4 regions of the Sphingobium sp. JS3065 genome follow, and region 4 is predicted to be linked to each of the others. Evidence: riboswitches for the same ligand, from Rfam matches in the RefSeq annotation. Region 4 holds a riboswitch; each other region holds the start of a gene.
What was found. Region 4 has a riboswitch for cobalamin ahead of NUH86_RS11625 (TonB-dependent receptor plug domain-containing protein). Riboswitches for the same ligand answer to the same signal wherever they lie in the genome.
Positions count from the first base shown of each region.

Region 1 (5,801 bases), on a different replicon from region 4:
CAGGACATCCGCAAAATCGTCAGCGACGCGGCGGACTTTGCCGAAACCTCTCCCGAACCGGAGCCGCACGAGCTTTATACCGACGTGCTGGTGGAGCAATATTGATGGGTATCGAGATCAGGATGCCGGCGCTGTCGCCGACGATGGAGGAAGGCACGCTGGCCAAATGGCTGGTGAAGGCAGGCGATGAGGTCCGCTCGGGCGACATATTGGCCGAGATCGAGACCGACAAGGCGACGATGGAATTCGAAGCGGTGGACGAAGGCCGGATCGGCCAGATCATGGTGGCCGAGGGCACCGAAGGGGTGAAGGTCGGCACGGTGATCGCGACGATGGCGGGCGAAGGCGCGGGCGAGGCGGTTGAAGCCGCCCCGGCCCCGAAGGCGCAAGCGCCTGCGAAGGTCGAAGCCACGCCCGCGCCCAAGCCGCCCGTCGAAGCCAGGGCGCCCGTCAAGGATCCGGCGCTGCCCGAAGGCACGGACTATGCGAAGACGACGGTGCGCGAAGCGCTGCGCGACGCCATGGCGGAGGAGATGCGGCGGGACGAGCGGGTCTTCGTGATGGGCGAGGAGGTCGCGGAATATCAGGGCGCCTACAAGGTGACGCAGGGCCTGCTGGAGGAGTTCGGGGCCAGGCGGGTGATCGATACGCCGATCACCGAATATGGCTTTGCCGGCATCGGCGCGGGCGCGGCGATGGGCGGTTTGAAGCCGATCGTCGAGTTCATGACCTTCAACTTCGCGATGCAGGCGATCGACCATATCATCAACTCGGCGGCCAAGACCAACTACATGTCGGGCGGCCAGATGCGCTGCCCCATCGTATTCCGCGGTCCCAATGGCGCGGCGAGCCGGGTCGGCGCGCAGCACAGCCAGAATTACGGACCCTGGTATGCGTCGGTTCCCGGCCTGATCGTGATCGCGCCCTATGACGCGGCCGATGCCAAGGGTCTGCTCAAGGCGGCGATCCGCTCGGACGACCCGGTGGTGTTCCTGGAGAATGAGCTGGTCTATGGCCGCAGCTTCGACGTGCCGCAGGTCGACGATTATGTCCTGCCGATCGGCAAGGCGCGGATCGTGCGCGAGGGACGGGACGTGACGCTGGTGAGCTACTCCATCGGCGTGGGCGTCGCGCTGGAGGCGGCGGAAAAGCTGGCGGGCGAGGGCGTCGACGCGGAGGTGATCGACCTGCGCACGCTGCGCCCGCTGGACACGGCGACGGTCTTGGAGAGCGTGAAGAAGACCAACCGCCTGGTGGTGGTGGAGGAGGGCTGGCCGGTCTGCTCGATCGCCTCGGAGATCGCCGCCGTGGTGATGGAACAGGGGTTCGACGATCTCGACGCCCCGGTGCTGCGCGTCACCAATGAAGACGTGCCGCTACCCTATGCCGCAAACCTCGAAAAGGCCGCCATCGTCAATCCAGACAAGGTCGTCGAGGCCGTGAAAAAGGTAATTTATCGGTAAACGGAAAACCCTGCGCCGCCATCAGGCGGCGTAGGTTCCAGTTCCGCAGGGCGAGTAGGCCGCAAGCGGGGCATTCCCGAATCACGCCAATCACTCTTTGTTGCTATGGCGGCTCTGCGATTATATCGCAGCACGACGGCTCAAGATGAAAGTCCCATGGAACAAGACGGCGTCACATTGAAAGACGAGGACTATGCGGCTCTGGCGGAATTCCGCTTCGCGCTGCGCCAGTTCCAGGCCTTCAGCAGCGAACGGGCGGCGCAGATGGGGCTGACGCCGCAGCAGCACCAGGCTTTGCTCGCCCTCCGCGCCGCGCCTGCGGAGGAGGCAACGGTCGGCTATATCGCTCGTCGTCTGTTGCTGAAACCGCATAGCGCCACCGGGCTGGTCGACCGGCTGGAGAAGCTGGGGCTGGTGACGCGCCATGCCAGCGCGACGGATCGGCGCCGGGCGCAGTTGCAACTGACGCCCGATGCGCTGGACCTGTTGGCGAAGCTGTCGGCCACGCATCGCGACGAAATCCGGCGGTTGCGCCCGCTGCTCAACCAGTTGCTCGCCCGTTTTGCCTGAGGCGCGGGGGTTGTCGGGGAGCCGCCTGATCTTTCGGTTCCCGGTGAAGCGCTGTATTGAAATTGCTCGATGACCCATGTCCGCTGTTCATGAGCGGTCATAGAGGATCAAGAAATAATCATGGGATTTTCCTGACAGGATTTCATACGCTTTTCCCGTCGCCCCGCATCGGGAGCTTCATGGCAGGAAAGGATGACATCATGTCCACGGCCGACGCCGCCTATAGCTATAACGATCGGCGTGGTGCAGGCAAATACGGAACTGGGCCTTTACGGCAATTTCGCGCCCTTTGGCCTCAGCGGCGGCTTCTATTATACGCGGCTGGGGGTGAAATTCTGAAGGCGCGCCGGGGCGCGCCGAAGCGGTTCAGCGGTCCTTGGCGTCGGAAGAGACGTGCGTGATCAGGCTGTTGATCCGCAGGTCATTTTCCGCTGTGCAGGCGAAAAGCCCGCAAAACCAATCCATCCACCGCGTCAGATTCGCCATGGTCCTCTCCCTTATTCTGGCAAATTATAGCAGTTTGCGCGCAAAGAGAGAAGTCCAACCATCGCGCCATCGCAGACCGACCCCTCGTCGCGCCTTATCCCCCCTTGCGATGGGGCCAGGCGATCACTATCAGCAGAGGCGCGACAGGTTCCCCGCAAGGGGATGAAAAGGGAAGTCGGGTGAAGCCCGCGCTGCCCCTGCAACTGTAAGCGGCGAGCCATCCGGCCATCACGCCATTGGACCCATCGGGTTCCGAGAAGGCGGCCGGGAAGCATCGACCCGTGAGCCAGGAGACCTGCCTGACGCAGTCGTTCTTCGACCGGACAGGGTGTGCCGGCCGAACGGGGTTCCCCTCGCCGAGCGACAGCCATCGCCTTGCCGGTGCAACCGCGCAGGGGGAATCCTGTCGTCTGTCCGGCGCCGGTCTTCTTCTTGCCTGATGTGCCGTCGGGGCATTTGCCGTCGGGCGGAGGATGTGGAATGACTGAATTGCGGAACTGTCGCTGATGTTGCGGGCTGTAGAAGACGGTGCGTCCGTCGTCGTCTGCTCGACCTGCCGACTGTCGGCGGAAAGCAGGGAGGATGAGACCGGACGGCGCGGCGGCGCGGTGCTGTCCGAAGCGCTTCGCAAATTGCGCGACGGCGATCCGGCCTATGCGGCGGTCGCGGTGCACGACATGCCCTGCCTCTTCGCCTGCGAACGGCATTGCACGGTGCATCTCCGGGGGCCTGGCAAGGTCGGCTATGTCCTGGGCGACTTCACGCCGGACGAGGAAGCCGCGCGCGCGATACTGGATTATGCGGTGCGCCATGCCGCGAGCGAGGAGGGCGTCGTGCGCTATGCCGACTGGCCGCAGGGGGTGAAGGGGCATTTCATCGTCCGCACCCCGCCGGAAGGCTTCGTCTGCACATGATCCGCTTTAACGATCGCGATGCCTTTGCCGCCGCGCTGGCGGATTTGCCAGCGCCGGACGAAAGCGCGGGCGCGGCGGCGGCGGCGCGGCAGGCGGCACTGACGAAGCCCGCCGGATCGCTGGGGCGGCTGGAGGAGATCGCCCTGTTCATGGCGGGCTGGCAGGGGCGGGAAAAGCCCCGGGCCGAGCGCATCCGCGCCGCGATCTTCGCGGGCAATCATGGCGTGGCGGCGCGGGGCGTCAGCGCCTTCCCGGCGGAGGTCACGGCCCAGATGGTCGCGAATTTCCGCCATGGCGGCGCGGCGATCAATGCCCTGGCGGGAGCCTGCGGTGCGGAACTGACCGTGGTGGCGCTCGATCTGGAACGGCCCACGAGGGATATTTGCGCCGAAGCCGCGATGAGCGAGGCGGAATGCCTGGCCGCGATCAATGCCGGGGCGGCGGCGGTCGAACCCGGTCTCGACCTGCTGCTGCCGGGAGAGATGGGCATCGCCAACAGCACCCCGGCGGCAGCGCTCTGCGCGCAAAGCTTTGGCGGCGCGGCGGAGCATTGGGTGGGGCGCGGGACAGGCGTGGACGGCGATGGACTGGCGCGCAAGGCGCAAGCGGTGGCGCTGGCGCTCGCCCTGCATGGGGCGCATTGCAGCGACGCCTTCGAAACGTTGCGGCGGCTGGGCGGGCGCGAGATCGCGGCGCTGGCGGGGGCCGTGCTGGCGGCGCGGATGCTGCGCGTGCCGGTAATGCTGGACGGCTTCATCGGCTGCGCGGCGGTCGCTCCGCTGGCGAAGGATAATCCGGCCATCGTCGGTCATTGCCTGGCGGCGCATATGTCGGCCGAGGGTGGGCATGGGCGGCTGCTGGCGGCGCTGGGGCTGGAACCGCTGCTGCGGCTGGACATGCGGCTGGGCGAGGGCAGCGGCGCGGCGGTCGCGGCGCAGATCCTGCGGTCGGCGCTGGCGGCGCATGGGGGCATGGCGACCTTTGCGGAAGCGGCAGTGGCTGGCGCGCTGTGAGCGCTTTCCCCATCCACCTGATGCGCCATGGCGCGCCGCAACTTGCCGGGCGGCTGCTGGGGCATCTGGACGCCCCGCCGGAAGCGGAGGGGATCGCGCTTTGCGTCGAGCGGGCGCGGGGACTGGACTTTACGCAGGTCGTGACGTCCGACCTCTCCCGGGCAAGAGCGCCGGGCGCGATCATCGCGGCGGAGCGGGGCGTCCGCCATGCCGTCGACGGGCGCTGGCGGGAACTGCATTTCGGGCGTTGGGAGGGGGCCGACCCGGCATCCCTGCCTGCCGCCGATCTGGCTCGCTTCTGGGACGATCCGGACGGCTTTCCGCCACCGGGAGGGGAAAGCTGGACTGACCTTCGCGCCCGGATAAGGGATGGGCTGGGCGACCTGGCTGAGCCGGCGCTGGTGATCTGCCATGCCGGGGCGATGCGGGCGGCGCTGGCGGTTCTGTGCGGTTTCGACGTGCGGCAGGGCTGGGCGGTCGACCTGCCCTATGGCGCGGTGCTGAGCCTGCGGGTCTGGCCGGGGGAGCAGCCGTCGGAATGGGCGGGCGCGCAGATGACGGGGCTGATCTCATGAAGAGGCTGGTGCTGGCGCTGCAATTGATGACGCGGCTGCCCTTGCCCGCGCTGGAGGTCGATGAAGCGGATTTCGCCGCCGCGATCCGTTGGTTTCCCGCCACGGGCATCGCCGTGGGCCTGATCGTCGCGGGCGCCGCCGGTCTTGGCGTCCGGATCGATCCCTGGGCGGGCGCGCTGTTCGGCCTGCTGGCCTGGGTCGCCGTCACCGGGGGGCTGCATCTGGACGGATTGGGCGACATCGCGGATGCGGCGGGGGCGGCGCATGGCGACCGGACGCGCCTGTCGGCGGTCCTGGCCGATCCGCATATCGGCAGTTTCGGCGTGGTCGCCATCGGGCTGCAATTGCTGGCCAAGCTGGTGCTGCTGCGGCTGTGGGTGGAAAATTTTCCGCTGTGGATGCTGGCCCCCGTGGCGATGGCGGCGCGGATCGGGCCGCTGGTCTGGACGCGATGGCTGCCGCCGCTGCACGAAGGGCTGGCGAGCCGGTTCCGGGCGGGCTGGCGGGCCGGTCCTCTCATCCTTTGGGCAATGCTGGGCCTGATGCTGAGCTTTAGGGTTCCGGCCTTATGGGCGGCGGCCCTGCTGATTCCGCTCTGGGGTCTATGGCTGCGGTCGCGGATCGGCGGCATTTCCGGGGATGGGCATGGCGCGGGCATCGAACTGCTGGAAAGCGGCCTGCTGGCCGCGATGGTGCTGGTGCGATGAGCGGCTTCACCTGGCATGGCGGGCGGCTGGCCGAGGCGCGCGCGGTCTATGGCGGCGCGGACTGGATCGACCT
Region 1 covers NZ_CP102665.1:295,691-301,491, reverse strand. The annotation lists gene pdhA (pyruvate dehydrogenase (acetyl-transferring) E1 component subunit alpha) at 1-105, shown strand, start outside; gene NUH86_RS18770 (pyruvate dehydrogenase complex E1 component subunit beta) at 105-1,463, shown strand; gene NUH86_RS18765 (MarR family winged helix-turn-helix transcriptional regulator) at 1,620-2,033, shown strand; cobalamin riboswitch at 2,648-2,837, shown strand; gene NUH86_RS18760 (DUF1636 domain-containing protein) at 3,026-3,433, shown strand; gene cobT (nicotinate-nucleotide--dimethylbenzimidazole phosphoribosyltransferase) at 3,430-4,446, shown strand; gene NUH86_RS18750 (histidine phosphatase family protein) at 4,443-5,021, shown strand; gene NUH86_RS18745 (adenosylcobinamide-GDP ribazoletransferase) at 5,018-5,728, shown strand; gene NUH86_RS18740 (aminotransferase class I/II-fold pyridoxal phosphate-dependent enzyme) at 5,725-5,801, shown strand, end outside.
Region 1: another riboswitch for cobalamin. It lies ahead of NUH86_RS18760 (DUF1636 domain-containing protein); the one in region 4 lies ahead of NUH86_RS11625 (TonB-dependent receptor plug domain-containing protein).

Region 2 (5,801 bases), on a different replicon from region 4:
TAGCCAGTTCCAGAAGCGTTCCCGCGCCGTGCTATTCTGCACCACCTCGCCCGTGCGCTGGCTGACATAGAGGTCGGTGGCGGCGGCATCGGCCATGCGTATGCGCCAGAACGGCGCCATCGCCTTGTAGGCGCGGGTGACGACCCACTGGTCATGATCGACCGGATCGACCGACACGACCGGCGCGTCGATCAGGGCCGAAGCGATCGATCCGGCACGCCGCCTGTCGACCGACAGTATCTCCGCGCCCGTCCGGGCCGACACGGCGCGCCTGCCCTGGGACGTCGCGAAGATGTAGAGCGGCTCCCCGCCCGTCATGCCCAGCCGCATTTCCGTGGGAAAATCGGGCTGGCCAAGGCTCGCCAGCGCCCGGTCGGGGCCGACCCGCACCTGCCCCCAGTCGAGCGGCGCGGCGGTCGCCACCCGTTCGGGCGCGCGGAAGGACGGGAAGGAGATATAGAGCATCACCAATCCCGACAGGAACCAGATGGCGAAGAACAGGCTCAGGATGATGCCGGTCCAGCGGTGGAAGACATAAAGCCAGCGCTTCGCCGCCTTCCACAGGGCAGGTGCGGCGAAGGGGGATACCCCTCGCCGTGCCACCGCCAGGTCAGAAGGCGACATGGATCGTCGCCTCCACCGTCCGGGGATCGCCCAGCACCCATTGCGTCTGACCATAGGTGGCGCGGGCATATGTTTCGTTGAAGATGTTGCGCACGCGCAGCGCCGCGCTTGCCCCTTCGACGAACTGCCAGCGCACGCCCGCGTCCGTCAGCGTATAGGCGGGCACGACCCGGCTGTTCGCCGCGTCCTGATAGCGCTTGCCCACATAGCTGAAACCGCCGTCCACGACCCAGTTCTTGGCGAATTCCCAACTGACGAAGGCGTTGGCCGTCCTGGTCGCGACATTGTTGGGCCGGTTGCCCGCCCGCTGGAACAGGACGCCGCCCACAGATTCGGAGAAATCGTCATAACGTGCCCGCAGCAGGGCGCCATTCAGCGTGATATTGACCCGATCGACCGGCTCCAGGAACAGGGATGTTTCCACCCCGCGAGACCTTTGCTGGCCCACCTGCACCTGAATGGACGGAATCAGCGGATCGGATGTCAGCAGCTTGCGCTTGACGATGTCATAGACGGCCAGCGTCCACTGCCCGCGCGCGCCCCAGAAGACATGCTTGATCCCGGCCTCATATTGCCGTCCGGTCGACAGGTCGAAATCGCTCTGTGCGAAGCTGGTGGAGACCAGCGCGCCCACCGGATCGGCGGCGGTGGCATATTGGCCATAGAGCGACAGGCTGGAAACCGGATTATAGACGGCGCCCACGCGCCAGGTCACGGCGTCCGGCGTGGAGGTGAAGTTGTTGGCCGCGTTCACATAGTCGGTCTTGGTGATTTCCGGCCGGTCATAACGCACCCCGCCGACCAGCGAGAAGCGATCGCTGAACTTCAGCCGGTCTTCGGCGAAGATCGAATATTGGCGGATGCGGTTGGTGTAGCGCGGTTTCGTCGGCGCGGCCGATTGATGAAGGAACAGGCCGGGGACGGGGTTTGCGGCGTCGACCAACCGGGTGGCGTTGTTGCCGCTGTTGCTGACATTCCTGTAACTGATGCGATTGACGTCGAAACCGACCACCAGCCTGTTTTCCAGCCCGCCCAGATCATGGTTCAGGTTGGCGGTCGTGCGGTTCCCCGTCTGCTTCTGGATATGGTAGAGTTCCAGGAAGCTTCCCTGACGCACCTGCGCCGGATCGGTCGCGGTGGCGGGGATGTAGGTCAGGTTTTCCGCATTCTTCCAATATTTGTTGGCCCACAGATGATAGAAGGTGCTGCTGATGGTCAACGCGTCGGACGGCGTCCATTCCACTTTCGCCTGACTCCAATTGTCGCGGAACCGCAGGCTGGCGTCGGCGACATTATAATTATTCTTTCGCAGCGACCGGTCGAGCTTGCCATTGGCCAGCGGCACCCCGAACCAGGTGCGCGGGTTCTGCTCGCTGAAGTCATGGGACAGGGTGATGCTCAGGTTGCCGGCAGGCTTCAGCCGGATCGCCCCGGCCAGCGCCAGCGCGTCGGAATCGCCCCGCGCCATCCAGCCTTCCGACCGGCGGAAACTGGCGTCGGCGCGATAGGATATGCCCGTGCCGATCGGACCGCCAGCCCCAGCCGCAACGTTGAAGCTGTCGAAGGAGGACAGGCCGAACCGGCCGCTCACCTGCATTTCGTCGCTGGGCTGCTTGCGCACCACATTGACCGCGCCGCCAATCGCCCCTTCGCCGTATAGGACGGAGGCCGGGCCGCGCAATATCTCCACGCTCTGCGCCATCCACGGGTCCGCCGGGAAGGTCAGCGTGTTGTTGTACATGCGCATACCGTCATACAGCGTCATCACCGAATTCTGGCCGGTGAAGCCGCGTGCCGACAGGCCGAAGCCGAACACGCCCGACGTGTTGACGATGCCGGTCGCCCGCGCCGCCGCGTCCTGGATGGTAAGGTCGCCGCGCAGGCGGATGGCGTCGCCGTCCAGCGTCTCGACACTGGCGGGCATCTCCATCGCCGTCAGGCCCAGCCGGCTGGCCCCCTCGGCCTTCATGTTCAGGCGCAGCGGATCGACCATGCCGGTCACGATGATGGCCATATCGGCGCCGTCCGCCGCTTCGGCGGCGGGCTGGGCGATAGCGGCAGGCATGGCCAGAACAGCGGAAACAGGTAGTGAAACGGCCGCAATCGCAGCCGATGTGACGTTCAACATTATCATCCCCCGTCGGCGTCGCGCGACATATGGGCGGGGGCGTGCCGTTCACGAACGGTCGGCAGCCGGCATCGGCCGGACGCCAGGGGCGACCGACACGCGGCATCCGATGCGGCCCCAGCCGCTCGTTCGTCGCTCAGACGGAATTCACCGTGCCGCGGTCATCCCCTGGACCAGGGCAAGAGCGACCAGACGCCGGCAGGTCTCCTGGCTCATGGGTCATCGCTTGATATACGGCCTTCCCAGGCCCCGCATGATTTAGCGTCCGGCCCAGTGGCTGTCGGATCGGCATTCATTCCGTCCGCACCTGTATATCGCGCTCGCCACTTACAGTTGCAGGGACAGCCGCGGAATTGAGCCCTGGAAAAGGCCCGCACCGCATTCCCTTTTCATCCCCGTCTCCGGGGAACCGACGCGATCTTCGCCCTCATCCCGCCGGGGCGGAAACAAGGACGAGGTTCCTTACGAGGCTGCATGGCGTTTCGCAAGTCACTGTCGATGATCGACTGGTGGGGTCCGGTCATATCCGAATATTACGGATCGACGGAAATGGGTCCGCTGACCTTCCGCGCCGCGCAAGAGTGGCTGGAAAATCCCGGCAGCGTCGGCACGCCCGGCGACGACAGCGGCAAAATCTTCAAGCGAAAGATCAAGGAACAGGTGAATTCGAGAAGCTTTATGTGACGAGGCGGCTTCTCTTGAACCGGATGTCGATCTTCAGGCCGGCGTCTCTCCATTCCCGATCGAGCGTGCCCCCCGTCCCCCGAAGCGAAGCCTGCTCCAGCGCGGTCCCGAACCCTTCCCGTCCCGGCGCCACGCCCAATTTCGGGCCGCCATATTCCACCCATTGGATCAGGACATCGTCGTCATCGACGACGGCATGGATGTCGAGCCTTCCGTCCGGCGTCGACAGGGCGCCATATTTCGCCGCATTGGTCGCCAATTCATGCAGCAGGAGCGCCAGCGATGTGAAGGCGGCGCTTCCGACCGGCAGATCCTGACCGCCCACCGTTATGCGCTTCCGATCCGCCAGTTCATGCGGGGCCAGGATGACCCCCAGCAAAGAGAACAGGGTCGCGGAAGCCGCCGCCGATCCTTCCTTGAGCGGGTCCGGCAACGTCAGTTGGTGCGCGGCGGCGAGAGCCATCAGCCGCTCCGTCAGATCGTGGGTCAAATCCTCGACGCTGCGGGCGGAGCGCGCGCTGAGGGCGACAAGCCCGGTCGCGAGGGCAAACAGATTTTTCACCCGATGTTGCATCTCCCGCAGCAGCAGGCTCTGCTTCGCCGCGGCCCGCTTCTGCGCGGTGATGTCGCGCGCGATCTTGGACGCGCCCAAAATCTGCCCGTCGGCATTGCGAACCGGGGAAACCGTCAGGGATATTTCGACAAGCTCGCCATTTTTGCGGCGGCGGACCGTTTCGAAATGGTCGATCCGCTCTCCCGCCCTCAATCTTTCAAGGATCGCATCCTCTTCATGCAGCCGGTCCTCCGGAATGACGATCGTGACCGGCTTGCCGATGGCTTCATCGGCGGAATAGCCGAAAAGGCGGGACGCGCCGCGATTCCAGGTGGTGATGATCCCGTCCAGGGTTTTGCTTAAAATGGCGTCGTCGGAATTTTCGACGATGGCGGCCAGCAATGCGCCAGCCTCGATTTGCGATTTCGCGCCCGCTTCAGACCCCGATAAATCCGACAAATCTGTTCACCTCAAAAGCCCTTTCAGCATGCTTCAATCGCCCGCTCGAAAGGCAGGCGAAAGGAAACCACTAGTGGGTCCGGAACGCCGACGCATTTAACAAGGTTAAGATTCGCCTTGCGAACAATGGGGCTTTTGTGCGCCATGGTTCCAACGCGCGGGCGCGCCATCGGGCAGCATCGACCGGCATGGAAGCACGGCGCTTGACCTGAGCGGCCATCGGCAGCACCAGCGGCGGCATGCATGGCGCGACCTCCGAAACCCCCTCCCGACTGATGATCGGGCGTCCGGAACTGGCGCTGATCGGCATAACCCTGCTGTGGGGCGGCACATTCCTGATCGTCCACCATGCGATGCGGCACAGCGGGCCGCTGTTCTTCGTCGGGCTGCGCTTCGGCACCGCGGCGCTGATGGCGCTGCCGTTCGCTCTGCCCCTGTTGCGCGGCGTCACCCGGCGCGAATGGCTGGCCGGGACGATGATCGGGTGCGGCATCTTCACCGGCTATTCGTTGCAGACATGGGGTTTGCAGACCATCGCCAGCAGCACTTCGGCCTTCATCACCGCCGCCTATGTGCCGCTGGTCCCCATATTGCAATGGATCATCCTGCGCAGGCGGCCCCGGCTGGCGAGCTGGGCGGGCGTGGCGCTGGCCTTCGCCGGCCTGTTGCTGATCGCCGCGCCGAAGGACGGGCTGTCGCTGGGCCAGGGAGAGGCGCTGACGCTGATCAGCACGCTCGCCATCGCGCTGGAGATCATCTTCATCAGCCTGTGGGCGGGCCGCGTCGACGTGGCGCGGGTGACGTTCATCCAACTGGCCGTGGCCTCCCTCCTCGCCTTCGCCTGCATGGTTCCGGCGGGGGAGGCGATTCCGCCCTTTTCCTGGACGGTGCTGCTGTCGGCCTGCGGCCTGGGGCTGATGACGGCGCTGATCCAATTCGTCATGAACTGGGCGCAGCAGAGCGTGTCGGCGACCCGGGCGACGCTGATCTATGCGGGCGAGCCGGTCTGGGCGGGCCTGATCGGCTGGGTCGCGGGCGACCGCCTGCCCGCCATCGCCCTGCTGGGCGGCGCGCTGGTGGTCGCCGCCGTCATCGTCAGCGAAATCCGGTTCGGGAAGCGTTAACGCCGGAAGACCGGCTGGCGCTTCTCGAAAAAGGCGGCGAAGGCCTCCTGCGCCTCTTCCGACTGAAGCGTTTCCCTGAACAGCCGCGCTTCCTCCTCGATCCTCTCGGACAGCACGGCCGGATCGCCCTTCATCAGCCTGCGCGTGGCGGCCAGCGCCTGGGGCGGCTTGGTCATCAGCAGGGCCGCCTTGCGCCGGGCATGCTCCAGCAGGCTGTCGGCCGGAACGA
Region 2 covers NZ_CP102665.1:534,111-539,911, forward strand. The annotation lists gene NUH86_RS19770 (PepSY domain-containing protein) at 1-624, opposite strand, end outside; gene NUH86_RS19775 (TonB-dependent receptor) at 611-2,752, opposite strand; cobalamin riboswitch at 2,932-3,181, opposite strand; gene NUH86_RS19780 (hypothetical protein) at 3,227-3,436, shown strand; gene NUH86_RS19785 (PAS domain S-box protein) at 3,429-4,448, opposite strand; gene NUH86_RS19790 (DMT family transporter) at 4,688-5,572, shown strand; gene NUH86_RS19795 (enoyl-CoA hydratase) at 5,569-5,801, opposite strand, start outside.
Region 2: another riboswitch for cobalamin. It lies ahead of NUH86_RS19775 (TonB-dependent receptor); the one in region 4 lies ahead of NUH86_RS11625 (TonB-dependent receptor plug domain-containing protein).

Region 3 (5,801 bases), on a different replicon from region 4:
GGCGGATGCATGTGGATGCCTTCGCCGCGCAGCCGCAGCATCATTATCTGTTGCGCTTCGTCGACGCGCCGGTCGTTGCGCCTGGGCTGCCCCGTCACGCGCTGGTGATCGACCGGGGGCCTTTCACGGTCGAGCGGGACATGGGGTTGATGCGCGATCATGGCATCGACTGCGTCGTCTCGAAAAATGCGGGCGGCGGTGGTGCGCAAGCCAAGATCATCGCGGCGCGGACGCTGGGATTGCCGGTCGTGATGATCGACCGGCCGCCCGCTCCCGCCGCGCAAGTGACGCATGAAGTCGCCGGGGTGCTGGAATGGCTGGGTCATGCGGCGGAGCGCGGGGTGTAGAGGATCGGTTGGCCGGGCCGCTCGATCAGGCGGGTGCGGCTGGACCCGACGATGACGACCGTGCGCATGTCGGCCATGTCCGGGGTCGCCTGGCCCAAGGGGACGATGCGCAGGCTCTCTTCCGGCGTCGAGACGGCGCGGGCGAAGAGGATGAGGCGATCTTCGCCGCATTCCTCCCGCAATATGGTGAGGGCGTGGCCAAATCCCTCCGGGCGGGACCGGGAACGCGGATTGTAGAAGGCCATGGCGAAGTCGGCCTGCGCGGCCAGGCGCAGGCGGCGCTCGATCAGCGGCCAGGGCTTGAGATTGTCGGACAGGTTGATGGCGCAGAAATCATGGCCGAGCGGCGCGCCCGCCCTTGCGGCGGCGGCGAGCATGGCGGTGATGCCGGGAAGGACGCGGATGTCGAGGGCGCGCCAGTCCTCCGGACCCGCTTCGAGGGCTTCGAACAGGGCGGAAGCCATGGCGAAGACGCCGGGATCGCCGGAGGATACGACCGCCACGCGCTTTCCTTGCGCGGCCAGCGTCAACGCATGGACCGCTCGCTCCAGTTCAACGCGGTTGTCCGTGGCATGGAGCGTCAGGCCGGGACGTTCGGCGATGCGGGCGACATAGGGGATATAGCCGATAACATCGGTCGCCTCCGCCAGCGCGTCCGACACTTCCGGCGTGATGAGCGCGTCCGCGCCGGGGCCAAGACCCGCTATGGCAATCCAGCCGGTCATGGGCGGCGGCCCTGCCCGTGGATCAGCAGGATCGAGAAATAGGCGGTGACGTCGGTCGCTTCGGTCAATGGCGTGATCCGCTGATCGGCCATGGTCGCATATTCGACCAGCCAGGCGCAGTCCCGCTTGCCTGCGGCTTCGACGGCGCGGCGCAGCTTGGGCAGGTTGCGACCGATCTTCATGACAACCAGCGCATCGGTGTCGTGGATGCGGCGGGCCAGTTCCTCTTCGGGGAGGGTCGCCATCAGCACCGTCGTCACATCGTCGCCCCAACTGATCGGCGTGCCGCTGGCGGTCCAGGCGCCGGACATGCCGGTGATGCCGGGGACGATCCTGACCGGCGCGGCCAGGCGGCTGTGCAGGTGCATGAAGCTGCCGTAGAAAAAGGGGTCGCCTTCGCAGAGGACCACGACATCCTTTCCACTGGCGGAAAGCCCGTCCAGATGGGCGGTGCAATCGGCATAGAAGCCGGACAGGACTTCATTATAGCGCGGGTCGGACAGCGGAATTTCCGTCGTCACCGGATATTCCATTGGAAATTCCACCGCGTCGGGGCGCAGCATGCCCTCCACGATCCGGCGGGCATGGCCGGATTTTCCCCTCTTGCGGAAATAAGCGACGTGGCGGGCTTCGCGGATCAGGCGGTCGGCGCGGACGCTCATCAAGTCCTGCGCGCCGGGGCCGAGGCCCACGCCGTGGATGGTGCCTTGGGTCATTCCGCCGCGCTCGCTATCGCATTGATCGCCGCGACCGTGATGGCGCTGCCGCCCAGGCGGCCCTCCACGATGCAGCAGGGGACGGGCTGGCTCTGCCAGAGCGCTTCCTTGGACTCCGCCGCGCCGACGAAGCCGACCGGGCAGCCGATGATCGCGGCGGGGCGGGGACAGGCGGGGTCTTCCAGCATGTCGAGCAGATGGAAAAGCGCCGTGGGCGCATTGCCGATCGCGACCAGCGCGCCCTCCAGATGCGGACGCCACAGTTCTAGCGCGGCGGCGGAGCGGGTGTTGGACATTTCCGCCGCCAGCGCAGGCACCTGGGGATCGTTCAGGGTGCAGAGGATCGGATTGGCGGCAGGCAGGCGCTTGATGGTGATGCCTTCGGACACCATGCGGGCGTCGCAGAGGATCGGCGCGCCTGCCCCGAGCGCAGCGATGGCGGCCTGCGCGAAGCTTGGGGAAAAGCGGATTTGGGGAGCGAGGTCGACCAGTCCCGCCGCGTGGATCATGCGCACGGCGATGCGCTCCTCCTCCGTCGAGAAGCGGGCGAGATCGGCTTCGGCGCGGATGGTGCGGAAGGATTGGCGGTAGATGGCGGCGCCGTCGGTTTCGTAGATATGGGGCATTAGCGGCTTCCGAAGTGGGCGAGAATCTGGTCGGGGGAGAGGTCCGTCTTTTCCGGAGGCGATCCGGCGCGGGCTTTGCGGGCAAGGTCGAAGCGGCCTTGGCGGCCCGTGAGGACGATGTCGGCGGTGCGGGGCGAAGCGCAGCCCTTGGCGCAGCCGGAAATATGGAGCGAGCCATCGACAAGAGAGGCGAGGCGGGCCGCGAGGTCGCGGGTCGGGACGCTTGCCTGCGGGCAGGCTGGCGCGCCGGGACAGGCATCCACGCGGAGCAGCGGGTCGGTGAAGGCGTGATCCGGGCTGGCCGTGCCGCCTTCCAGGATCAGTCCGCGCCACGGAGTGAGACGCAGCGCGGTGACGCCTGGCTGCCCGGCCAATGCGGCGAGCCTGTCGTCGCCGAGTTGGCCGAAGGGGATGCCGTGGAAGGGGCCGGGGGCTTGCGCCAGAAGCTGCCGGAGCGAGCGGGAAGGTGCCGGCGCGATGTTCTGCGTGAGGGGCAAGGGCGCCTTGTGCCGGCTCATGCGCCCGGAACTGGCGCCACCCGTTTCGATGAACCAGCGGGCCATGGCGATCAGGCCCTGCGCCGCCGTTTCGGGGCTGGTCGGGACGCCGATGGCGCGGCCTTCGGCGCGGAGCAGCAGGGCGCCGGACTCGCTGCGCTCCACGCGAAAATCGGCGGGAACATGGGCTAGGCCGGGCGCGGGGCCGGTGTCGATGGCGATGCCGATCTTCGGAGGGAGTTCGGGGAAATCATCGATGCGGGCGGTCAGGTCTTGCGCGATGCGGACTGTATCGTCGTCGGGTTCCCAGTCGGGTGTCAGGAGGAAATTGCGGCGCGCTTCATGGGCCGGATCGGGATCTGTGAGGCCCAGGGCGATAAGTTGTTCGAGCAGTGCCGGATGGCTCTGCTCCGTCACGCCGCGGACCTGAAGCGCGGCCCGGTTGGTAAGGTCGATCTGGCCGTTGCCGTGGCGGCGGGCGGCATCGCTGAGACCCATGGCCTGCGCGGCGGTCAGGCGTCCGAGCGGGGGACGGACGCGCACCAGCAGGCCGTCGCCCGCCCGCATCGGGCGCCATGCCGTGGGACACCAGCCGCGAACGGCGGCGTGGGCGCTTGGCGCGTCTGGCACTGGAATTCACCTCCCACGTCGCAACGACGACTGGAGGATGTCTCCCCCAATCGCTTATCCGTCGCTCGTGCGGAGAACCGAGCCGTGACCATCCCCTGGACCATGGCTAGAGCGACCCTTGCGTTCGGCAGGTCTCCTGGCTTGCGGGTCATAGCGTTGGCAGGGGCCTTCCCGGATCGCTCCAGTGGCTGGCCCTTTTGGGGCCGGTCCTTGCCTTGCTCGCCGCTCACAGTTGCAGGGACAGCCACGGATTAGGGAGTTTCCTCCCGCACCGCGTTCCCATTTAAGCCCCTTGCGGGGCACCGACGCGATCGATGGAGCGGGCATAGCCCGTTCCGGATGCGGTTCATAAGCGCAGAGTCGGGGAAAGGGAAGTGATCTTCACTCCTCTCCCGCCTGCGGGAGGGGAGTGTTAGCGGTTGACGATTGTCGAATGCCAGTCCGTCCGATATTCCCAGCCGCGCCGTTCCAGTTCCGGGGTCGCCTCCTCGCTTTCCGGATAGCCCAGGCACAGCAGGCCGAGGCAGCGCCAGTTTTCAGGAACTTCCAGCATCGCGTCGACCGTGGGGCGGTCCAGAATCGATATCCAGCCCATGCCGATCCCGCGCGTGCGGGCGGCAAGCCAGATGGTGTGGATCGCCATCACGCAGCTATAGCGGCGCGCTTCCGGCATGGTGATCGCGCCCAGCTTGTGGCCGGTTTCGGTGCCTTCGTCGCAATAGACGGCGAACAGCACCGGCGCCTCCCACAGGCCGTGCAGCTTCAGGCTGCGGTATAGCCTGTCCTCATCGCCCTTGTAGATCTGGCCTGCCTTGACGATCTGCGCATCGACATGGGCGGCGAGTCGCTCGCGCAAGGCGGGCGTCTCGATCCGGACGAAGCGCCAGGGTTGCGACAGCCCCACCGAAGGCGCGCTGTGGGCGAGGGCGAGCAGTTGCTCGACCTCCTGCTCATCCAGCGGATCGGTGAGGAAATGGCGTACGTCGCGGCGAAGATGGACCAGATCCTCGAAGGCGGCGATGTCGAAGGCGGTGCGTGTCAGAATTCGATTCCTGCCTGAGCCTTCACGCCGCTGCGGAAGGGATGTTTGACAAGGGTCATTTCGGTGACGAGATCGGCCGCCTCGATCAGCGCGTCGGGCGCGTTGCGGCCGGTGATGAGGACATGCTTCATCGCGCTTCTGGCAGTCACGGCTTCCAGCACCTCTTCAAGCGGCAGATAGTCGTAACGCAGGACGATATTGAGTTCATCGGCAAGGACCATATCATAGGCCGGATCGGCGATCATCCGTTTGACTTCATCCCATGCTTCGCGGGCAAGGGCAATGTCCCGCGTCCGGTCCTGCGTGTTCCAGGTGAAGCCTTCACCCATGGGCTTGAATTCGACATTGTCGGGAAACGCATCGAAAACGGTTTTTTCTCCCGTCGTCATGGCGCCTTTCACGAACTGGACGACGCCGACCTTCCGGCCGTGGCCGATGGCGCGGACGACCATGCCCAGCGCGGCGGTCGTCTTGCCCTTGCCCTTGCCGGTGTGGACGATCAGCAGGCCCTTTTCCTGGGTCTTGGTCGCCATGATCTTGTCATGGGCGGCCTGTTTCTTCTTCATCTTTTCGGCATGCTGTTCGGGGGTGCGTTCGATCATGGGCGATCTTCCTTGATTTGGGCCAGCAACATGGCGGCGCTGTTCGATTTGGGTTTCCAAAGGGCGCGGTCGAGCGCTTCGTGGAGGCGGGCTGCGGTTTCGCGCAGGGCGGCGGGGTTGGCATCCGCCATGAAGGCGCGCACCGTCTCGTCTTCGATGAAGGCGGCGTGGACCGCGTCGAAATGATGGTCCTTCACGGCGTGGGTGGTGGCGGCGAAGGCGAAGAGATAATCGACCGAGGCGGCGATTTCGAACGCGCCCTTGTAACCGTGGCGCATCATGCCCGCGATCCATTTGGGGTTGGTGACCCGCGCTCTCACGATACGGCCGATTTCATCCTCCAGCGTGCGGATGACCGGGCGTTCGGGGCGGCTGTGGTCGTTATGGTAGCTGAGCGGCTTCCTGCCGGAAAGATGTTCGACGGCGGCGGCTATGCCCCCCTCGAACTGGTAATAATCGTCGCTGTCGAGCAGGTCATGCTCGCGATTGTCCTGGTTCTGGATCAGGGCGTCGGCCTGGGTCAGGCGTTCCGCGAAAAGGCTGCGTTCGGCTTCGCCCTCGACCCCGCCGCCATAGGCATAGCTGCCCCAGTCGAGATAGACATTGGCGAGGTCGG
Region 3 covers NZ_CP102665.1:269,139-274,939, reverse strand. The annotation lists gene NUH86_RS18650 (cobalt-precorrin-6A reductase) at 1-347, shown strand, start outside; gene cobJ (precorrin-3B C(17)-methyltransferase) at 323-1,072, opposite strand; gene cobI (precorrin-2 C(20)-methyltransferase) at 1,069-1,788, opposite strand; gene NUH86_RS18635 (precorrin-8X methylmutase) at 1,785-2,414, opposite strand; gene NUH86_RS18630 (cobalamin biosynthesis protein CobG) at 2,414-3,478, opposite strand; cobalamin riboswitch at 3,650-3,863, opposite strand; gene bluB (5,6-dimethylbenzimidazole synthase) at 3,954-4,544, opposite strand; gene cobO (cob(I)yrinic acid a,c-diamide adenosyltransferase) at 4,580-5,185, opposite strand; gene cobN (cobaltochelatase subunit CobN) at 5,182-5,801, opposite strand, start outside.
Region 3: another riboswitch for cobalamin. It lies ahead of NUH86_RS18630 (cobalamin biosynthesis protein CobG); the one in region 4 lies ahead of NUH86_RS11625 (TonB-dependent receptor plug domain-containing protein).

Region 4 (5,801 bases):
GGACGGTTCAGCCAAGGGATTGCGCAGATAGCCCTGAAGCGCCGCACCCGACAGGCCCAGCATCGCGCCGACGATCAGGCCCAGCAGCATGCGCGGCAGGCGCAGGTCGATCAGGATGGCGCGGGCTACATCGTCGCCGCCGCCGCTGAGGACCGCGAAGATGCGCGCCGGAGAGAGCGGCACCGCGCCGAGGGTGAGGGAGCCCAAGGCGGCAAGCAGGGCCAGCAGGATGAGGGCGGGGATCAGCAGAGGATGGCGCCGGGTGCTCACGGCTTGCGTCCCGGCATAGGCTTGCTAAGGCCTGCGTCATGCGGGGCAAGGCGATCTTGGCGATATTCTTCGGACTGGCTCTGACCGGTGCCGCGCCCGCGCCGCCAAAAAAGATCGTATCGCTCAACACCTGCGCGGACCAATATGTGCTGGCGCTGGCCGACGCGGCGCAGATCGCCGCGCTCAGCCCCTATGGCCATGATCCGGAATTGTCGGCTGCCATCGGCAAGGCGCGCCGTTTTCGGACGCTCAACCGGCCTGCCGAGGAAGTGCTGGCGCTCCGGCCCGATCTGCTGGTCGGCTTTCCTTCCGGCGACAGCGTCGTGGGCGCGCCTCCGGGACAGTGGCGAACTCTGGGACTGGCCAGCGCGGACAGCTATCCCATGATCCTGACGCAAATCCGGCAGGTGGCGGCGGCGGTCGGCCATCCCGAACGGGGCGAGGCCTTGATCGCGAAGATGAGCCGCGATCTTGCGGCCCTGCCCCGGGCCGGGCGCGGCGGGGTTGCCGCCTATTATCAGCGGCGCGGCTATATGACCGGCACCGGCACGCTGGTCGATGACCTGATGCGGCGCGCGGGCCTGGTCAATCTGGCGGGGAAGCTGGGGAAGCCCGCTCTGACGCAGCTTCCGTTGGAAGAGATGATCGCCGCCCGCCCGGACTGGCTGATCGTGGAGAGCGGCAGCGAACAGGTCGTCGATCAGGGGACGGAAATGCTGCACCACCCGATCCTGCGCTCGATCCCGCGCATCCGCCTGCCCCAGGCATGGACCGTGTGCGGCGGCCCCGCTTATGTCGAGGCCGCGCGCTCTATCGTGGCGCAGCTCAACGCTGCGCCACGGCATTAGGGTATTTTCAGAAGCGGACACGCACGCCGCCGAACGCCGAGCGGCCATAAGTGCCATAGCCATGGACCGTGGCATATTTCTCATCGGTGAGATTGTCGATGCGGCCATAGATTTCCAGATTTTCCATGATCGGGAAGGACGCCCGCACATCCGCCACCGCATAGCCGTCCAGCCGGACCGCGTTGGTCGCATCGTTGAAGCTGTCGCCCACCATCGTCACCGTCGCGCCGGTCGACAGGCCGAAGGGCCAGACATAGTCCGCTGAAACGCTCACCGCATTGGCTGCGCGGCGCGGCAAGCGGGCATCCGTATTGCGGTCGCGCGCATCGACATAGCTGTAGGCGGCTGTGAACGTCAGCGCATCGACCGGCTTCAGGGTCAGCATCGCCTCCACCCCTTTGGCGCGGGTGCGGTCGAGATTATTGTAGCCGCCGTAAAGACCGATCGAATAGTCGTAATTGATCTGGTCCTTCGTATCGCGCCGGAATGCCGTGACGGAAAGGATCGCCCGTTCGCCGCCCAGCCTTTGGTCGAAGCCGATATCATAGCTTTTCGACCGTTCCGGGCGCAGGCCCGCATTGCCGACATCCGTGCCGTAAAGCTGGTAGAGCGAGGGCGCCTTGAACCCTTCGCCATAGCTCATGCGGATGTTGGTCGCGCCCTGGTTGGGCGTGTAGTTGGCATTGGCGCCGAAGGTCGTCGCGCCGCCGAACTGGCTGTGATCGTCATGCCGCACGCCGCCGGTCAGCGACAGCCCGGCAAAGGGCTTCACAATCGCCAGCGCGTAGATGCTGTCGATATCGACCTTGTGGCTTTCCACGGAGCCGAAACCGGAGAAGTCATAGTCCGGACGTTCATGCTCATAGCCGAAGATCAGCCTGGCCTGGTCCACGGGCTGATAGACGCCCTCATATTCGAAGCGCAGGTTGGTGCCGGAATAGCCATAGTCGCCATATGCCGAGGCATAGTCGCGGTCCATGCGGAACCAGGTCACGGCCGCCCGATTGGTCAGCTTGCCGTCGAACAGCGCCAGATTGAGGCCGGCATAGCCGACATATTGATCCGATTTCGAGGAGTCCGCGATGCTGTCTACCACGCCGTTGTCGGTCTCCAGGTCGGCATGGATATAATAGCCGCGCAGGTCGAGGCTGAGCGTTTCGGTGAAGGCCAGCTTCAGCTTGGCGTTGGCGGCGATATTCTCATACCCGTCCTTTTCCGTGCCGTTGGCGGCGGAGGAAATGCCGTCGGTGTTGAAATAGGCAAGGCCGACGCCGCCCGATGCGATGCCGCTGCCGCCGGAAATATCCGCCTTGGCGTTCAGCGTGTCGCTATAGCCGTAATCGACGGATGCGTTGCCCGCGAAACCGGTGGCGGGCGTGCCGGTCATGACATTGACGACGCCGCCCACCGCCTGGCTGCCGTAGGCGACCGAGTTGGAGCCGCGCAGTATCTCGATCCGCTGGATATTGCCGGTCAGCAGATTGCCGAAATCATACATGTCGCCGATGCCGCTGGTATCGTTGACCTTCACCCCGTCGATCAGCACCAGCGTCTGCGTCGTCTCCGCGCCGCGCAGCGAAACGCCCGTCACGCCGCCCAGGCTGCCGCTGCGGTTGAAGCGCACGCCCGGCGTGGTGGCGAGCAGATCGACGACGCTGACGCTCTGGCGGGTGCGGATGGTGTCGGCGTCGATGACGGTGACGGCCTGGCCGACTTCGTCGCTGGGCTGTTCGATGCCCAGAGCGGTGACGATGATCTCATCCTCCGCCAGCGCGGGGGTGGCCGCGAGCAGCGCGGCGAGAGAGATGGTGGCTTTCAACATTATCTTGTTTCCCTGAGCGCCGCTGCGACTTCATGGCTCAGGGCATCCGCTTGACGCGGTCGGAACAAGGGGAAGTCGACGCCAATGCCCGCCCCCGCACCGATGCGGCCCTGCGCCGCTTCGTCGCTCAGACGGAAAACACCGTGCCATGACCAACCCCTGGGTCAGGGCAAGAGCGACCATGCGCCGGCAGGTCTCCTGGCTCGCGGGTCAATGCGGCGATGCACGCCTTCCCGGACTTGTGGCCCAGTGGCCGGTCTTGCGACCGAAGTGCATCGCGCTCACCGCTTACAGTTGCAGGGACAGCCGCGGAATGGGACGGTTGCCCGTCCGCACCGCATTCCCGTTTTCAGCCCTATTGGGCACCGGCGCGATCTTCTTTGCGCGGGAGGGTTTGTCCCCGCCCGCGCCGCGCGCCATAAGGGAAAGCGAGGCTGATGCCAAGCGGCTTGAGGAGGGACGGAAATGCGATTGCTGGGGGCCGTGCTGGCCGGGGGACGCTCCAGCCGCTTCGGCAGCGACAAGGCATTGGCGATGCTCGACGGGCGAAGCCTGCTGGATCATGCAGCAGCGGCGCTGGGCCGCCATGTCGAGGCGGTCGTGGTCTGCGGGCGGCAGGTTCCCGGGATGACCGGGCTGGCGGACCGGCCGGAGGCGGATATGGGGCCGCTGGGCGGGCTGAACGCGGCGCTGCACCATGCGGCGGCGCAGGGCTTCGATGCCGTGCTGACGACCGGATGCGACGTTCCGGTCTATCCGGACGGGCTGGCGGAGGCTCTGATCGGGAAAGGCGCGGCGATCCTGAAGGGACAGCAATTGGCGGGGTTCTGGCCCGCTTCACTGGGGACCGAACTGGACGCGCATCTGGCCGAGGAGAATAACCGGTCGATCTATGGCTGGCTGGAGCGGGTGAGGGCGCGGATCGTAGACCGTCCGGAGTTCGCGCTGCCCAATATCAACCGGCCGGAGGATTTGGAAAGCTTCACCCTCCCCCGTTCGAGCTGAGGTCAAGCCTCCAGGGCGATAGTTGCAACGGCTTCCGCCGGAACATTCGTTCCCGCCACTGCTTCGCCAATCAGCAGCAATGTCGGATCTTCATCGCTGATCGTCGCCACCAGGAAAGCCAGCGCGGACAGCTTCCCCCGGATCAGCCGCTCATTGGGCAGCGATACGTTCACCGCCACCATCACCGGCGTTTCGGGATCGCGCCCGGCGGCGATCAGCGAACGGCTGATCTCCCCCGCGGCGGCGCGGCCCATATAGATGCCCAGCGTGCCGCCCGGCCGCGCCAGCATTTCCCAGTCCAGCTTCAGCGGCTCGCCCGCCTTCAGATGCGCCGTCACCAGCGTCAGCCCGCGCGCCACGCCGCGCAGGGTGAGCGAGGCATGGCCGCTCGCCGCCGCCGCGCTGGCCGTGGTGATGCCGGGGCAGATGCGGAAGGATATGCCGTCCGCCGCCAGATGCGCCATCTCCTCGGCCGAACGGCCGAAGACGGAGGGGTCGCCGCCCTTCAACCGCACCACGCGCTTGCCCGCCTTCGCCGCCGCGAGCAGCAGATCGTTGATGCTCTCCTGCGCCTTGCTGTGGCGGCCGGAACGCTTGCCGACGCTCACCCGCTCCACGCCCAGCGGGATCAGGTCCAGAACGCCCGGCCCGACCAGCGCGTCGTAGAAGACGATCTGCGCCGCCGCGATCAGCTTTTCGGCCTTGCGGGTCAGCAGGTCCGGGTCGCCGGGGCCTGCGCCGACCAGCCAGACTTCACCGGGGGCGATAAGCTCATTCGGCTGCATGAAGCGTCTCCTGCGATGTCTGGGCTAGGATATTGGCGAGCGCGGGGCGGCAGGAACCGCAATTGGTCCCCGCGCCCAGCGCCTTGCCGATGGCGGCGACGTCGACCAGATCCTGCTCGCGAATGGCGGCGACGATCTGATGGAGGCCGATGTCGAAGCAGACACAGATGGTCGCGCCCTTGTCGGGCTGGCTACCCGGACCCCGCGCCGCGAGCACGGAGCCGCCCACGCCTTCCGCCTCCAACTGCCGGATCAGCCAGTCGCGTGAGGGCAGCAGGCCGGTGCGGGTCACGAACAGCACGCCGTTCAGCCTGCCTTCCCCGATGGTCGCCACGCGGCGGGTGCCGCGCGATGCGTCCATCGCCTCGACCCGGTCGCCCATCGGCAGGAAGGCGTCCAGCCGCGACGGGTCGCCATTGCCGGCAATCTCGTACAGCGCGCCGCCCGGCACGGTGATCCGGGTGGACCAGAGGCAGGGCAGCTTTACCGGCTCATCGCCGCGCAGGATCAGGAATCCCTTCCACTCGGTCGCGACCTTCTCGACGCTGGCGGGGGTCGATTTGAAGCCGGGCTGGCCCGAATGCGGATCGACCAGCGGACGGGGCAGCAATCCGGTGCGGCCGCCGCTCGACATCTGGTCGGTCCAGTGGATGGGGGTGAATATCTCGCCCGGGCGCTGGCCTTCGCTGATCGCCACGCGGAAAAGGCTGTTGCCCTGGGCGGTCTGCACCCGCGCCAGATCACGGTCGACGATGCCCAGCACCTCGGCATCCTGCGGGTGGATTTCCACCATCGGTTCCTCGCGATGGCGGGCGAGCTTGGGGGAAAGCCCGGTGCGGCTCATCGTGTGCCACTGGTCGCGATAACGCCCGGTGTTGAGCGTCATTGGCCAGTCCTTGAGCGGCGCCTGAATCTCCATCTGCTTCGTCAGGACCAGCCGCGCCTTGCCGTCGGGCGTGGGGAAGCGGCCATCGGCGAAGGGCGTGCCGCCCCAGCGGAACGGCTCCATGGCGTCATAGGCGTCATTACCGATCGTGGCCTGCGCCCGCAGGTTCAGCACGCGCTGCCCGT
Region 4 covers NZ_CP102664.1:2,383,962-2,389,762, forward strand. The annotation lists gene NUH86_RS11615 (FecCD family ABC transporter permease) at 1-270, opposite strand, end outside; gene NUH86_RS11620 (ABC transporter substrate-binding protein) at 309-1,118, shown strand; gene NUH86_RS11625 (TonB-dependent receptor plug domain-containing protein) at 1,126-2,940, opposite strand; cobalamin riboswitch at 3,111-3,325, opposite strand; gene mobA (molybdenum cofactor guanylyltransferase) at 3,406-3,945, shown strand; gene cobA (uroporphyrinogen-III C-methyltransferase) at 3,948-4,730, opposite strand; gene NUH86_RS11640 (nitrate reductase) at 4,717-5,801, opposite strand, start outside.